Regions from separate parts of the Marinomonas pontica genome, predicted to be linked through region 1. Evidence: riboswitches for the same ligand, from Rfam matches in the RefSeq annotation. Region 1 holds a riboswitch; the other holds the start of a gene.
The links. Region 1 has a riboswitch for FMN ahead of AABA11_RS00780 (DMT family transporter). Riboswitches for the same ligand answer to the same signal wherever they lie in the genome.
Positions count from the first base shown of each region.

Region 2: another riboswitch for FMN. It lies ahead of AABA11_RS04885 (6,7-dimethyl-8-ribityllumazine synthase); the one in region 1 lies ahead of AABA11_RS00780 (DMT family transporter).

Region 1 covers NZ_AP027271.1:166,207-173,784, forward strand. Annotated here, with positions in the region: gene AABA11_RS00750 (HprK-related kinase B) at 1-282, shown strand, start outside; gene AABA11_RS00755 (metallophosphoesterase family protein) at 331-1,656, shown strand; gene AABA11_RS00760 (amphi-Trp domain-containing protein) at 1,662-1,931, shown strand; gene AABA11_RS00765 (hypothetical protein) at 2,034-2,501, shown strand; gene AABA11_RS00770 (ATP-grasp domain-containing protein) at 2,537-3,343, opposite strand; gene rarD (EamA family transporter RarD) at 3,538-4,452, opposite strand; FMN riboswitch at 4,647-4,830, shown strand; gene AABA11_RS00780 (DMT family transporter) at 4,950-5,879, shown strand; gene AABA11_RS00785 (MFS transporter) at 6,069-7,277, shown strand; gene AABA11_RS00790 (FAD-dependent oxidoreductase) at 7,555-7,578, shown strand, end outside.
Region 2 covers NZ_AP027271.1:1,035,732-1,043,309, reverse strand. Annotated here, with positions in the region: gene cobW (cobalamin biosynthesis protein CobW) at 1-620, opposite strand, end outside; gene cobM (precorrin-4 C(11)-methyltransferase) at 659-1,432, opposite strand; gene cobJ (precorrin-3B C(17)-methyltransferase) at 1,468-2,244, opposite strand; gene AABA11_RS04890 (MliC family protein) at 2,376-2,741, opposite strand; FMN riboswitch at 2,990-3,151, shown strand; gene AABA11_RS04885 (6,7-dimethyl-8-ribityllumazine synthase) at 3,273-3,764, shown strand; gene AABA11_RS04880 (leucine-rich repeat-containing protein kinase family protein) at 3,836-5,077, opposite strand; gene rsmS (pleiotropic regulatory protein RsmS) at 5,215-5,376, opposite strand; gene AABA11_RS04870 (class I SAM-dependent methyltransferase) at 5,556-6,194, shown strand; gene AABA11_RS04865 (YgiQ family radical SAM protein) at 6,332-7,578, shown strand, end outside.

The sequences.
Region 1 (7,578 bases):
GCGGGTAATTTAGAGCGGCTGATTATGCTGGATTGGTCATTGAGCAGTGACGAACCCACTCAGATTGAAGCGGTTGACTTGTCCTCCGAACCCGATGCCATTGAAGGCTTGCGTAAGCGTCCTGGGCCTTTTTTTCAAGGCAAAGACGGTGCGTTTATTGATTTGAATGCGATTAGGTCGGTGTCGCACTATGCCTCTGAGCTTAGCCAAGTGGCGGTGTATCGATTGAAAGGCAAAATCGATTTTGATTACGCTTATGAATTAATCGCTGCGCTGGACTGAATGTCACGTGCCTGATTAATGGCTCTTTTAATAAAAAAGGTAAACACAATGCAAAGCCCTATCCCAACCGTCACAGATCGACCTCATCATGCTGACATTATTGCTCGCTTACCGAGCGAGTGGACCGCTTGGCCGCGGGATGATGGTTCGGTAAATAGTCATGTATTAGAACCGAACAAAACACCTTCTTTATTTAAGAAAAATAAGCTGCGCTGGCCAAAGCGTTCGGTGGTGTTTATTTCCGATCCGCACGCGGACGCTCATGCATTTGAAGCGTCATTGATCGCGGCGGGTGTGGCAGAGCGCAAGAAAAAAGCGGGCTTGGGTCAATTGACGTTGACGAAAAAAGGCAAACAGTCGGAGATCATCGTCGGTGGGGATTGTTTGGACAAAGGGCCAAGCAACCTCGAATTACTGCGCAGTGTAAAACAGCTTTATAAGCTGAAAGCGCGAGTGACGCTGCTGGCGGGCAATCACGATTTGCGTTTGCTCATGGGCTTGTTAGCGTTGGCGCGTAAAAAAGACGTCGGCAATCAGCACTTCTTTGTGCGCATGGGCAAAAAAGTCGTGCCATTGTTTCGCGAAGTATTCGACGAATATTTGGCGGACACGCATTGGGACAAAAAAATCCCTGATGAAGATACCTGTCGAGAATTGCTTTTTCCTGGCGACGAATGGTTTAAAGAGTTTCCTTTTCATGCGGCTGGCTTTTTGACGGCGGAAGGCATCGATCGCGAAGTGCGCAAAATGGAATCGAAGAACCACAGCTTTGAAAAGCATTGCTTGGCTGCGGGATTGAGCCTGCGCAAGGTGTACGCTACCTCGTTGAAATGCCAAGCTTTGTTCCTACATAAAAAAGGCGAGTTCAATTGGTTTTTCCGCAAAATGGAGCTGGTCGCGAAACGTGGCTCGTTCTTGTTTTTGCACGCGGGATTGGATGACAGCATGGGGCAAATGCTACTAAAAAGCGGCACCAAATACGCGAACAAGGCCTTTCACCGTAACCTCAAGCGTCGTGACTTATTCAGCTTTTACTACAGTTCGATTGCCAACACTTTTCGAACCAAATACCGCGATGCCGACCTGCCACTGACCAAACGTGGCGTCGAAGCGATTCATAAAGCGGGCATTCATGTGGTGGTTCAAGGCCATATCAACCGTCAGCAAGGTCAGCGAATCACCATCAAAAAAGGCTTGGTGCACGTGGAAGCGGACATCACGCTAGACGCGCATTCTCGCAAAGCCGAAGGTTTAAGCGGCTTTGGCATAGGTGCGACTTTAATAGGGAAAGACGCCGGTATTGTTGGGTTAAGTTGTGACTACCCAACCGCAAAAGTCATTACGGCTCAGGATCTACAAGGAATTTACGGATAACATTTATGAAATCAAAAACCGAGTTCAAATACGAAGCGTTACTGGATGCTGATGATATTCAAGGCGTATTAAAAGCGCTTTCCAAAGGCTTATCCAAAGGCAAATTGGAGTTCAGCGAAGACAAAGACGGTGCGTTGACGCTCGACCCAAAGGGCCTGATGCGCTTGAAAGTCAGCGCGTCAGAAGACGAAGACAGCCAGCAATTTGAAGTCAAAGTACGCTGGGAAAAACGCCCTAAGCGCCTCAATAAAACCGCTCCCACTATTTCGTCGTGATTGTTTTAGACTGTTCTACCTCATAATATTAGATAAAACTGTTTCGACGGGGCGTTTTATCCAGCCCATTACTATAATTATAAAAAAGAAAAGGGGATGTCCGTGCTTAAACACCTGTTCTTCCTTGTCAGTTTGTTGTGCTCGCCTTCGTGGTTGTTGGCGGCCAATCCGTCTATTAATGAGCTTAATTCTTGTTTTGCTTTGGTGGATTTTGTCGATTCAAAATTGGACGAATTCGCGGGCAATTATGCAAAGGAAGACGTGCTCGCGGTGCATGCTGGTTTATCGGCGTATGGCGGCTTTTTGCAAAATGACATGATTAAGCCCAAGTTGCTGAACATGTATGGTGGCAATGAAGCCCAAGCGAAACTCATGCAAGCGCTGTTTGATCGTCAAAAAGCCAGCTTTTATAAGACGCTAAATGGGCGTTACACCGAGAAAAAACTCTTCACTGAATACGCTGCAGGCATCAATGATTGTCGTGCGAATGTCAGCATTCCCCCTGCCATCGCCAAAACCCTTAATACAGCCATCAACACCATGATTAAAATGGCGAGACAGAGACCGTAAGCCATCAGGCTTGGCTTATTGACAGGGTCGGCGCGCTAAAAACCGCTAGGTTGATCGATCAAGTTAGCCACTGACAGCAAATGTTGCTCATTGAGGTAGTTCAACAGTTCCGTGTTGACGTCATTTTGTATGGTAGGCAATCCTTGGTTGCCAAAGATACGATTGATTTCAATCACATACGGCACTGAACCGACCATGGCAATGTCGAAACCTGCGTGGTTGATGTCTAACGATTCGGCCAAATAGGTGACAAGATCTTGCGCTTCTTTTGGAATCAAGGCCGCTTCCACCTGCCCACCTTGGCTGATGTTGTTGTGAAAGCCGTTGTCTGACTGCAAACGCCAGTAACCGTTAACGATTTTATTACCAACCCAGATGACGCGCATGTCTCGGTCAATGGGCAGGTATTCTTGCGCATACAGCACGTCTGTTTGCGCCACGTAGTCGCGCCATTGACCGATGGTTTCGATTAAAAAAACGCCGTTGCCCATGCTGCTGCGTGGAATCTTTGCCACGAAAGGAGAAGGCATGTCGTCCCAGATTTTCTCGGCTTCGTAGGGCGTGTTGGCTGCGATAATCGTGTAGGGATGTTGTGCGGGTGCGACGGTACGAAACGTCCGCGTCATTTCCACTTTATCGTGCCCAATCATGTAGGTGGCCAGACTAGGAAAAATTCGCTTTTTCAGCCCATGAACCAAGGCGTTGAGTTGCCAATATTGAGGAAAAAGCAGCCAATCGGCGTCTTTTATTTCATCCAAATGGTCGTACATCGATTCGGGTTTGATGTAGCGAACTTGCGGCAAATGCAAGGTTCTAAGGGCGTCAAAAGAGATGATTTTCATAGCGTATAATCAGTAGACAAACATGCCGCGATTTTGGGACTTAGCGCCTAAAAAAGAAACAAAAAACGACGGAGTTTATATATCCAATCATGCTAAAAAACTGTTTTATTAGACCGTTTTGTTTTTCATGTGTTCGCTTTCTCGTGGCGCGTATTTCAGAAAAATGCCAAGTGAAATCAATAGAAAACCAGCACCTAACGTAAGGCGTTTTTATCAAGTGCCTGTTTGGCTCGGTTTTTACGAATTTTACGAACCGAGTCGAGAATCAATATGACAAGCGCCGACCAGATCAGCACAAAGGTGGTCAGCTTTTCTGGGCTAAGCGGTTCGTCGTACAAAAACACCGCGAGAAAAAACATGCCCGTTGGGCCGATGTATTGAAAGAACCCAAGCGTCACCATGCTGACTCGGTTTGCCGCTGCCGCAAAGCACATCAACGGCACCATAGTGACTGGCCCTGCCGCGAACAACAACCAATTTACATGCGCGCTGTTGTCAAAAATATTCGCCGTAGCAGATGGGCTCCAGATCAAATACAAAAGCGCAAATGGCAACATAATCCCCGTTTCTATCGCCATGCCGGTGAAGCTGTCGACGGCCACTTTTTTGCGAACCAAGCCATAAAAGCCAAAAGTCACTGCGAGAATAAGCGCGATCCAAGGCAAAGAGCCGAATTGAATCACCTCAAACACCACCGCACAAAAGCACAGAACAACGGCAGCTTTACGTACTTTATCGAGTTTATCCTGAAAGAAAATCATACCTAACAAGATACTGATGAGAGGGTTAATGTAGTAACCCAAGCTGGCGCTGAGCATCTTGTTATTTTGTACCGCCCAAATAAACGTCCCCCAGTTGAAGCCAATAAGCAAAGTTGAAACCAGCATGGCCAACAGTGTTTTACGAGAGCGAAGCACGGTTTTCAACGCGTCGGTATAGCGAAGAAGTAAGATCAATATCAGAACAAGGATGAAGGACCAGACGACTCGATGAGCGAGAATTTCTTGTGCCGGAACAAATGACATTTCTTTAAAGTAAATCGGCGCGATGGCCCATAAAGTGAATGCCGTCAGCGCATAAAAAATGCCGCTTTTGGAAGAGGTTTGCATTGAAATCATCCTATTCAATGAAGGTTATTCTTGGATATGAACGTGTGCATGAGAGTGTATAGCAATACTGCATAAATGGTCAGAATTTTGTTGATAAAGAAACAAACAATGTCATTTTGCGGCGGTCAATTTATCGCCGGTTTATTGCCTAAACAAAGGGATAGCGGTAAAGTGGCGGTTGAAATTTTTACATTAATCGAACTTCGGGGCGGGGCGAAATTCCCCACCGGCGGTGATTTTTTTGAATCGAAGGATTCAGCAAACAGCCCGCGAGCGCTTTGTGTCTTATTTAACTAAACCTAGGTTAAGACGCAAGGGACAGCAGATCTGGTGAGACTCCAGAGCCGACGGTTACAGTCCGGATGATAGAAGTCGACCAAGTCTTTGTGGCGCCTGATGCTTTTCAGGTGCTTCTGAGCTGTGCTTTTCTGCGTACAGATCTTGGTACTATTCGTTCTCATCACCCCTGTGCATCTTACTGATTGGAGAAACCAAAGATGGCAGGCACATTTTTCATCATGATCGCGTGTTTCACGTGGGCATTGGATACCTTAATTCGTTACCCTTTACTGGGCGCGGGTTATTCCACACTGCAAATTGTTCTCATCGAACACCTTACCTTGGTGCTGTTCGTCAGTCCTATGCTGTGGCGCTATCGTCACGTTTATCGTCATATGTCGATCAGCGGTTTTTCGTGCCTGTTTTTTATTGGCGGCATAGGCTCGGCCATGGGCACCTTGGCATTTACGGAAGCCTTTCATTATTTGAATCCAACTGTGGTGATCTTGCTGCAAAAGCTGCAACCCATTGTGGCGATTCTATTGGCCTACTGGTTGTTGAAAGAGCGCATTGAAGGGCAGTTTGTTCGCTGGGCGGCGGTGATTTTGCTGGGCAGCTTCGTGATGATGTGGCCAGACCTTCGCCAATTGGGTGATGCGCAATGGCACTATTCAAGCGACACTGCCAGCATCATGAAAGGTTACGGTTACACGCTCATCGCCGTGATCGCATGGGGCGCAGCAACGGTGTGCGGTAAATATTTATCGCATCAACACATGCCCGCCAATGCGATCATGTCAGGGCGTTTTGTCGCGGGATTATTGGTGTTGCTACCGATGGCGTTGGCACAGTCTGAGAGCCTAGTACCAATGACGTCTATTGATTTGAGTTTGGCGGTTGTGATGGCTCTACTAAGTGGTTTTATCGGCATGTGGTTCTATTACCAAGGGCTCAAAACCGTCCCCGCACAACTTGCTACCCTGGCCGAACTGTCCTTTCCCGTCTTCGCCGCCGCCATCAACTGGCTATTCCTAGACATGGGCTTAACCGGCTATCAAATCATCGGCGGCTTGATGCTGATTTTAGGCAATATTGGCTTGCGCATGAAAGAGCTGAGAAAAACAGAGCTAGCGCCAGCGGCTCAGTAACAGAATGGTAAGGGCCTGATTGATAAATATCGGGCTTTGTTTCTGCTTTTCCTTTTTTAATTCCGCAAATACCTGCCCCTATTTGGGGCTTTTTGCATTAGAATGGCGCTCTTAATTTGTCCGCGAGGTCAGCTTTTAGCGGGTCTTTTCGTATGGATGCCGTCATTTTTACTCTAATAAGGAAGCGAGATGCCAAACACGTCTGTTCATTCTCCAATGGTTGAGCCGAAAACCCAGTGGCTAAACGTTATTTTATTGTGGATCGCGGGGATTTCCGCGGCGATGCAGTTTGCTAAGGTGTCGGTGTCGTTTGACGCGTTGCTGGCGCATTATCAAATGGGCGCGCCGTCTACAGGAGCTGCGTTGTCTGCAGTGGGCATTGTGGGTTTGGTGTTCGGTGTGTCAGCGGGGATGATTGCCAGTCGCGTTGGGTATTTGAAAGTGTTGGTGGGGGCTTTGTTATTGGGCGGCACTTTGTCGTTTGTTCAGTCCAGCTTACCTTCTTTTCAGGTGCTGTTTATCACTCGAATGTTAGAAGGCTTTTCTCAGTTGGGTGTGGTGGTTGCGGCACCCACTTTGATTGCGAAATTGAGTGCGCCACAACATAGATCGTTGACCATGGGCATTTGGGGGACGTTTTTTGGTGTGGCGTTTGCTGTGTGCGGCTGGTTGGGCAAGAGCATTCTAGGTCATTACGGTTTACAGGCTTTGTTTCTTAGTCATGGTGTGTTTATTACGGCCATTGGCGTGGTGTTGTTTTTTAAGTTGCGAAAAAATCCGGTGTTGGATTTGGTGCCTGTGACAGAAATGCAAGAGGGCTTTTTGAAGCAAATGATGCAGGTTTATCGTAACCCGAGAGCCTTGCTGCCTAGCTGTGTGTTCTTGTTTTATACCTGCACTTTAGTGTCGATTTTGACCTATGTGCCGGGGCTGATTGATGATGCGTCGTTAAAGACGTTGATGTTGGTGGTGTTGCCGTTAATCAGTACCAGCGGTACGTTTTTAGCGGGGGCGATTGCGCAGTATTTGATGAAGCCGCAGCGCGTTGCGCTGATGGCGTATTGCGGTGTGGCGAGCTGTGCCGTGGTGCTGTCTTTCATTAATGGTTCCGCGGGGTGGTTTTGTTTTGTCGTTGGGATATTGGTGCTGTTTTTGGGTATGGTGCCGGGCTCTGCGTTGGCGATGATCCCGACTCTGGCGCGCAATCCGAGTGAGCAGGCGCAAGGTTATGGTTTGCTTGCGCAATTTGGTAACCTTGGTGCGACCGTTGGGCCGCCGTCGTTTGCAACGGCCATTTCGCTTTATGGTTTGACGGGGCTGGTGGCGTTGGTATTGACGGTGTGTTGTTTTGGCGTTTTGTTTAGTCTTCTTGCTGGGCGCATTAAAGGCACTAGGTAATCTTTTCTGGTTAGTCTTTTTCTGGTTAGTCTTTTTCTGGTTAGTCTTTTTCTGGTTAGTCTTTTTCTGGTTAGTCTTTTTCTGGTTAGTCTTTTTCTGGTTAGTCCTTTCTGTGTTTTGGCCGTGTTTGATTCACAAGCATGGCCTCTCTTCATGTTTTGTTGCAAAAAGAATCCAAAGTCCTGTAATAATTTAGGCTTGGGCTCAGTCTAATGTCTACACATCGAATCAATTGGTTTTTATCCAGAGTCGAAAAGGCTCTTTCGGGGTTTTACGAATGAAAAAAATGGGATTGCTGGTA
Region 2 (7,578 bases), 870 kb from region 1:
TGCACTCGTGCTCTCTCTTCGTCGTTCAATAGATCATTTTTACTGACAACAACTAGATCTGCTGCACTCAACTGATCGTCTAACAGCTCTTGCAAGCTTGGGTCATGGTCTAGACTCTCGTCCGCTTGGCGCTGTGCCTGAACTTTGTCTTCATCATGAGCAAAACGCCCTGCGGCTACAGCAGGACCATCGACCACAGTGATTACCGCATCAACGGTGCAATACTCTTTGATACCTGGCCAGTTAAACGCTTGTACTAAAGGCTTTGGCAACGCCAATCCACTGGTTTCAATTAAAATATGGTCTATGTCATCTCTGCGCGCCACCAGCTGTTCCATCACCGGTAAGAACTCTTCTTCTACCGTACAGCAAATACACCCATTTGCTAATTCATAGAAACCATCATCACCGCGTTGTCCAGTCGCTTCCTGACCTTCATCCGGGCAATCCAATGGACAAGAGCGCAGTAGCTCTGAGTCAATGTCTAGCTCACCAAATTCATTAACGATAACCGCAATGCGCTTTCCTGCAGCTTGCTTTAGCACATTGGATAATAAGGTTGTTTTACCACTGCCCAAAAAGCCAGTCACAATTGTTGTGGGAATTTTATTCAACTGCATGATTCATCCTTCTTACTTTAAGGGATAATATTTTAAAATTATGTTTTCTTAGACTTATGTATCTTACGAAAGATGTGCGCCTGTCCTTTGTCGTATAAATAGGAGTCTGCAAAATCTTCTGTGTCTAATACCTTCCCGACCAATATCAAACTGGTGCGAGTGAATTTTTTCTCGCGTACTTTTGCCACAATATCCGACAAAGTACCCACTACATAATCCTGATCTGGCCAACTTGTGCGATAGCAGACGGCAACGGGGCAATCTTCACCATAATGAGGAATCAGTTCTTCAACTATTTTATGAATACGCGTTACGCCTAGGTGAATTGCTAAGGTCGCACCACTTTGAGCAAGCGCAGGTAAACGCTCACGCTCAGGGAAAGGAGTTTTGCCTTCGTATCTCGTCATAATCACCGTCTGAGAAACGCCAGACAAGGTCAATTCTTTTCTTAGCATAGCGGCGGAAGCCGCAACAGCACTAACCCCTGGAATCACTTCGTAATCTATATCTAATGCTTCCAATCGACGAATCTGTTCACCGATCGCGCCATACAACGCAGGGTCTCCGCACTGCAAACGCGCAACGTCTTTGCCTTCTTGCGCCGCTTTTTCTATCACCGCGGTGGTTTCGTCTAAATTCATTTCCGCTGTGTCATAAATGGCTTCAGCAGAACCGCGAACACTGTCTATCACCTGAGGAGGAATCAATGAACCTGCGTACAAAACAATAGGACAACGCTCCATTGTTTTGACGGCTTTGATTGTCATCAAGTCTGGGTCACCTGGGCCGGCGCCAATAAAATAAACCGTCATATTGTGTCTCTTAATCGTATTAACATCTTGATTAACTAAAGTTTTTTTGAGTAACCACGTGGCGTATAAATCCACTGTTTCTCACCATTCACTATGTGTTTCGTATCCGAGTTGCCAACACTTACCATGGTAAACATGTCCACGTCTTTTGCGTCTAATTCTCCCAGTGTTGTAAAAGTAATCTCTTCTTCTGGGCGTGTCAGTTGACGGCCAATCATGACTGGCGTGCTGGCAGGACGGTATTGCAATAGGACATCACGCGCGTGGTTAAGTTGCCAATCACGTTTTTTCGACACGGGGTTGTAAAAAGACACGACAAAGTCGCCAGCGCCACAGGCATGCAAGCGCTTATCGATGGTTTCCCATGGCGTTAAAAGATCGGAAAGTGAAATGGTACAAAAGTCGTGCCCTAACATGGCACCCACGCGGCTGGCGCCGGCTTGCATTGCTGAAATTCCGGGTATGACTTCAATGTCCACATCGAGCCATTCAGGGTGGTTTTCTTTGCCTTGTAATTGCATGTCCAGCAACTCAAATACTAAGGTTGCCATGGCGTAAATGCCAATATCGCCACTGGAAATTAACGCGGTATTTTTGCCTTCTGCTGCAAGATCTAAGGCCAATCGAGCGCGACCAATTTCTTCACCAAGTGGCAAATTGTGGAAAGTTTTTCCTTCGCTCAGTTCGCCAAGCAAATCAAGATAATACCCGTAGGCAACCCAATCGCTGCAAACAGACAATGCTGCGGTTGCATTAGGGGCAACCAAACCCAAATCACCTGGGCCCATGCCCATGACAAATAGCTTACTCATACGTTCTCTACAATGGAATCATGCGCCCTAAGGCGCGAATGAAGCCATTGTACACGTATTGCAAATGTGACGGGATGAAAACACCACGATTTAAAGTGAACGCCCTTCAGGTGATCTAATTTGAAAGCTATTTAAGAGTCAACTCGAACAAGGTGACATTGAGTTTTTACGACACCTTGCTCAATTTCGGCTTCATCGCCATGAATCCAAAATGACAAACCTTCCCCTAGATAAAAAGCACCAGAAGCACTGATGGCATGTGTCAGATGGTAGTTTTTATCCTTCCAGTTTACTTGGGCATTTTCTGCATGGAACAACACAGTTAAAAGCGTGTTGTTGCAAAGGTATTCAGCCGAGTTGGTTTGAGAAATATCTTCCATCTCATCACTTTCATTAAGATGTGTGGTGTCTTTATGAACCGAACTGCATGCCGCTAAGCCAAAAACAGACAGATCAATCAACACTCGATGCACAAATGTCTTGTGTATATTCACCATGTAAGACTCCATTCCAGACTAATATTCCAAGCTATTCGTTATAAACAGCGCGCTATTGTAACAAAACATTAAAATCTCTTAATAGTAATTTTATATCCAGCTAGACAAAAAGCACTACTAGCCCCCCCCATTCTTGGTTACTTTTTGTTATCCATAAAATTGTCACAAAGTCACCACAGTTGAGGAAGGCAGACACTTTGACAGCCACCGGCAAAAACGAGTATATTTCGTCTGTCGGATGTATCCGACTTCGTTCTCGGGGCGGGGTGAAATTCCCCACCGGCGGTAAAGACCCTGTTTTAATCACAGTCTAAGCCCGCGAGCGCCTACAAGAAGTCTTTCTTTTAGGGTCAGCAGATCTGGTGTGAATCCAGAGCCGACGGTTACAGTCCGGATGATAGAGAGCGCGTCAGACAAAACCTCTAATGATGGTGCCTATTTTAGGCTCATCATGTTAAGGTATGCCATTTTATCGTGGTATATTTGCCTGCCCGTTCGCCCTGATTCACCTTAGATTTTTAGGATTAACACATGAATCAGAGCTCAACGAATAACACTGAATTTACTCCAGCAACAAAACGCATTGCGATTCTGCACGCTTCTTGGCACACAGACATCGTTTTAAATTGCGTTGAAGGCTTCACAAAAGAACTTGTTTCTCGCGGCTACGATGCGTCTTTGATCGACATCATTCCCGTTCCTGGCGGATATGAAATTCCATTACAAGCCAAACTACTGGCAAAGAGCGGTCAATATTCCGCGATTGCTGGTACAGCCTTGGTTGTAGATGGCGGCATCTACCGTCATGACTTTGTTGCTCAGGCAATTTGCAATGCATTAATGCAAGTTCAATTGGAAACAGAAGTTCCGGTTCTTACGGCGGTGCTGACACCTCATAATTTCCATGAACACGACGAGCATAAAGACTACTTTAGTCGTCATTTTGTTAAGAAAGGCATCGAATTGGCTAACGCGTGCGATCAAACCATTCGTTTGACCGAAAAAGCCAAGCAAATGCTTTAAGCCTATGATCTAACACGTTTCAACATAAAACGCCTCGCATTATTTACCCTGCGAGGCGTTTTTTTGAGCGATTAAACGAAACGGCGCTTGCTTAGCGAATCATACAACACGCTTTTTTGCCCAACTTCGTCACACAAATTCAACATATCATCAATAAAGAAGCCTAAAGCGCGCTGCTCTATTTGTTCAATACCACCCTGTTGCTGCTCCGATAAATTCGCATACTTTGATGCGGCACCAAAATCTCCAAACAAAATATGACCATCTTGATTGATCAAAGTATTGTGTGCATAGAAATCACCATGGCTGACTTTTCTCTCACAAAAATGCGCCACCAGCCGATCCGCCTGCTCAATAACATAAGCGATTTTTTCAATCGAGAACTCTTGCTCTTTCACAAACGTATCTCGGGTGCACGAGTCCAGACTCGGCGGTTGACCTAAATTTGTATAATGCGCAGGAATCAGCTCCATCACCAAAGCCGAACAGTTGGGCTCTGAGACTTTCGCCAAAGGCTGAACCAAATTGCTGTGACTTCCAACGGCCAAACACGCATCCAGCTCATCTTCTGGATAGCCGTCACTGGTCACCTCACCTTTAAAGACTTTGACTGCTACAGAATCGGAAAAATCAAATCGGTTATGGTGCCAGGTTGCCAATGAAATAACCCCTGACGCGCCTTGACCTAACACTTGGTGCAACGTCAAATCCGAAAAAGGTACCGTTTTAAATTCATTATGCGGGTCACGCTCAGCGCAAAATGGGTTGCCCGAAAACGCCAACCAAGCTAAACGTGGCAAATGCAATAAGACATCTGGAAAAGCCTTAAGCTGATTGGCCGACAGCCGAACCAACTCCAATTTTTGGCAATTAACAAGAGAGTCAGGCAGAGCCGTTAAACGGTTTCCTGCCAACGCTAGCTTTTGCAAACGAGCTAAGCGTCCAACATCTTCGGGAAGATATTCAATTTTGTTATCAGTCAAAATCAGCCAACGGGTCAACGTTGGTAATGAATCAGAAGACACCGACACGATTTTATTGCTTTTGAAGCCGATCATTTCCAGCTGCGCACACTCGCCTAACACGGCTGGCAAATGCGTAAATTGGTTATTGGAGCAAAAGAGAATACGCAGTTTTTTGAGTCGAGATAAATCCGCAGGCAAAGAGCTTAGGTTATTATTCGATAAATCCAATATTTCTAAGCTATCGGCAAGGTCAAAAATAGCGTCTGGAAACGTCGTTAACTCTTCAGACAGCTGCAGACGGACCACCCCTTTTAGCTCTCCACGATTCAGTTGATCAAGTGTGTGCAAAATAGTAAATCTTCTTAACAAAATAGGATGGCGGCCATTATAGCGAATGTAACAAGGCAAATGTCTACGTTACCGGCGAATAATGTTGGATAAGCAAAGTCAGAACTTCGTCCATTTTAGGCTTTAAAATGAAAAACTTAGCCGCCTTTTATGTTGTTTTTATCACGCTTATTTTGAAAGTCTTTCAACACAATAGACAATGCTTCTACGGCAACCTCGGGCTCAACTTCGTGTTCTTCCAATAGCTCAATCAAATCAACAGCAAGTTTAATGTGATCTGGCGCAGACTCTAAAGACATAGTAACCCCATATTCAAAATGACAGCCTCTGTATGTAAAAATGGACGAAAGTGGCAATGAAAAGTCACCGCAGATGTCTATACTAGCCTTGACCTAACTGGAAAATCCAATCACCTAATTCCACCGTTTAGGATAAGACATACAGAACTTTAAACAAGCCCACATTTAATGAGGTTATCGTGATTACAAATGAATTTTGGCTAGATCGTTGGAAAACGGGCCGCATCGGTTTTCATATGGAAGGCGTGAACCCTAAGCTCGTAGAATTTTGGCCCACATTGCCTAAAAGCAGTCACGTTCTGGTGCCTTTGTGCGGTAAATCCAATGACATGATCTGGCTCGCAGAACAAGGCTATCAGGTGACAGGCGTTGAGCTTTCGTCTTTGGCTGTCGTGCAATTTTTGGGGGATAACGACTTCAGCTATGACACTCACCAAGAGGGTGAATTAAAGATTCATACCGTCCATGATTTGCCTCTGCGCATTGTCGAAGGCGACTATTTTCAATTTAACGAAAGCCACTTCGATGCCTGCTATGATCGCGCTGCCATGGTCGCCATGCCAGACTCAAAACGCGCCGAATATGTGCGTCATACACTTGACCGATTGTCCCCTTCAGCCTGGGTACTGCTCATCTCATTGTACTATGATGGTGAGAACCAAGGGCCGCCCTTTTCCGTTGAGGAACACAGCATCACATCCATGTGGGGAGAAAAAATTCACAAAATCGTCGCCGAAAATTTGGCGCCAACCCACCCACAATACAAAGAGAGAGGACACTCTGTTTTTGAAGAAAGTGTTTGGCGCATTCAGCCATGAATAAGAAAGCGGTAAGGTACACAGATTACACTGTCTACCCTTACCATTTTCTGGGATAATACGGCACAATTTTTCACCGATAATCCATGTATCCTCGTAATCGCAGCGCGTATTGCATCCGATACCAAGAGTAGACAATGATCAAACGACATAAAACCGCCAAACAACTTTTCTCTTACCCATTGTATTGGGCAGAATGTTACGGCGTTTCTCCATTCCTACCCACCACCCGAGAGGAAATGGACGCTCTTGGCTGGGACAGCTGTGATGTGATCATAGTGTCAGGAGATGCTTATGTGGACCACCCAAGTTTTGGCATGGCGGTATTAGGTCGATTGCTTGAAGCTCAAGGGTATCGCGTTGGTATTATCGACCAACCAGATTGGCGCAATACAGACGACTTTATGCGTCTTGGACGACCTAATCTGTATTTCGGTGTCACTGCAGGCAATATGGATTCGTTGATCAATCGTTACACCGCCGATTTAAAAGTACGCAATGACGACGCCTACACACCATACGGTGTGGGTGGGAAACGCCCCGATCGCGCGGTCATTGTTTATTCTCAGCGCTGCAAAGAAGCTTTCCAAGATGTTCCGGTTATGATTGGTGGAATTGAAGCCAGCCTACGCCGCATCGCACAATACGATTACTGGAGTGACGAAGTTCGCCGCTCGGTGTTGATCGATTCCACCGCCGACATTTTGCTTTACGGTAATGCGGAACGGGCTATGATCGAAGTAACCCACCAGATGGCGATGGGCAAAACCTTAGACGAACTCACCGACATTCGTGGTACGACCATTGTGCGTAACGCGCCGCCAGGTGGCTTCACTGAAATCGATTCAACTCGGGTAGATTGGCCTGGCAAAGTAGACCAAATCTACAGCCCATATGAATACATCCCAGAGGGTAAGTGCCAAACTAAAGACGAAGAAGAATCGGACGTCATGCCCATTCGCGTTATTCCTGCGCCTTTACGTCGTGGCGAGAAACTCGATCCAGAGAAAACCTACATTCGCTTACCTTCTTTCGAAAAAGTATCCAAAGACCCTGTCTTGTATGCACACACATCGCGTATTTTACATCTTGAATCAAACCCCCATAACGCGCGTGCGCTGATTCAAAAACACGGTAAAAAAGAAATCTGGGTAAACCCGCCGCCAATTCCACTCGAAACACCTGAGATGGATGGCGTCTTCGATTTACCTTATGCCCGAGTGCCGCACCCAAAATACAAAAAAGCCCGCATTCCTGCTTATGACATGATAAAAACATCAATCAACATCATGCGCGGCTGTTTTGGAGGCTGTACATTTTGCTCCATCACCGAACACGAAGGTCGCGTCATTCAGTCCCGTTCACACGAATCTATTTTGAACGA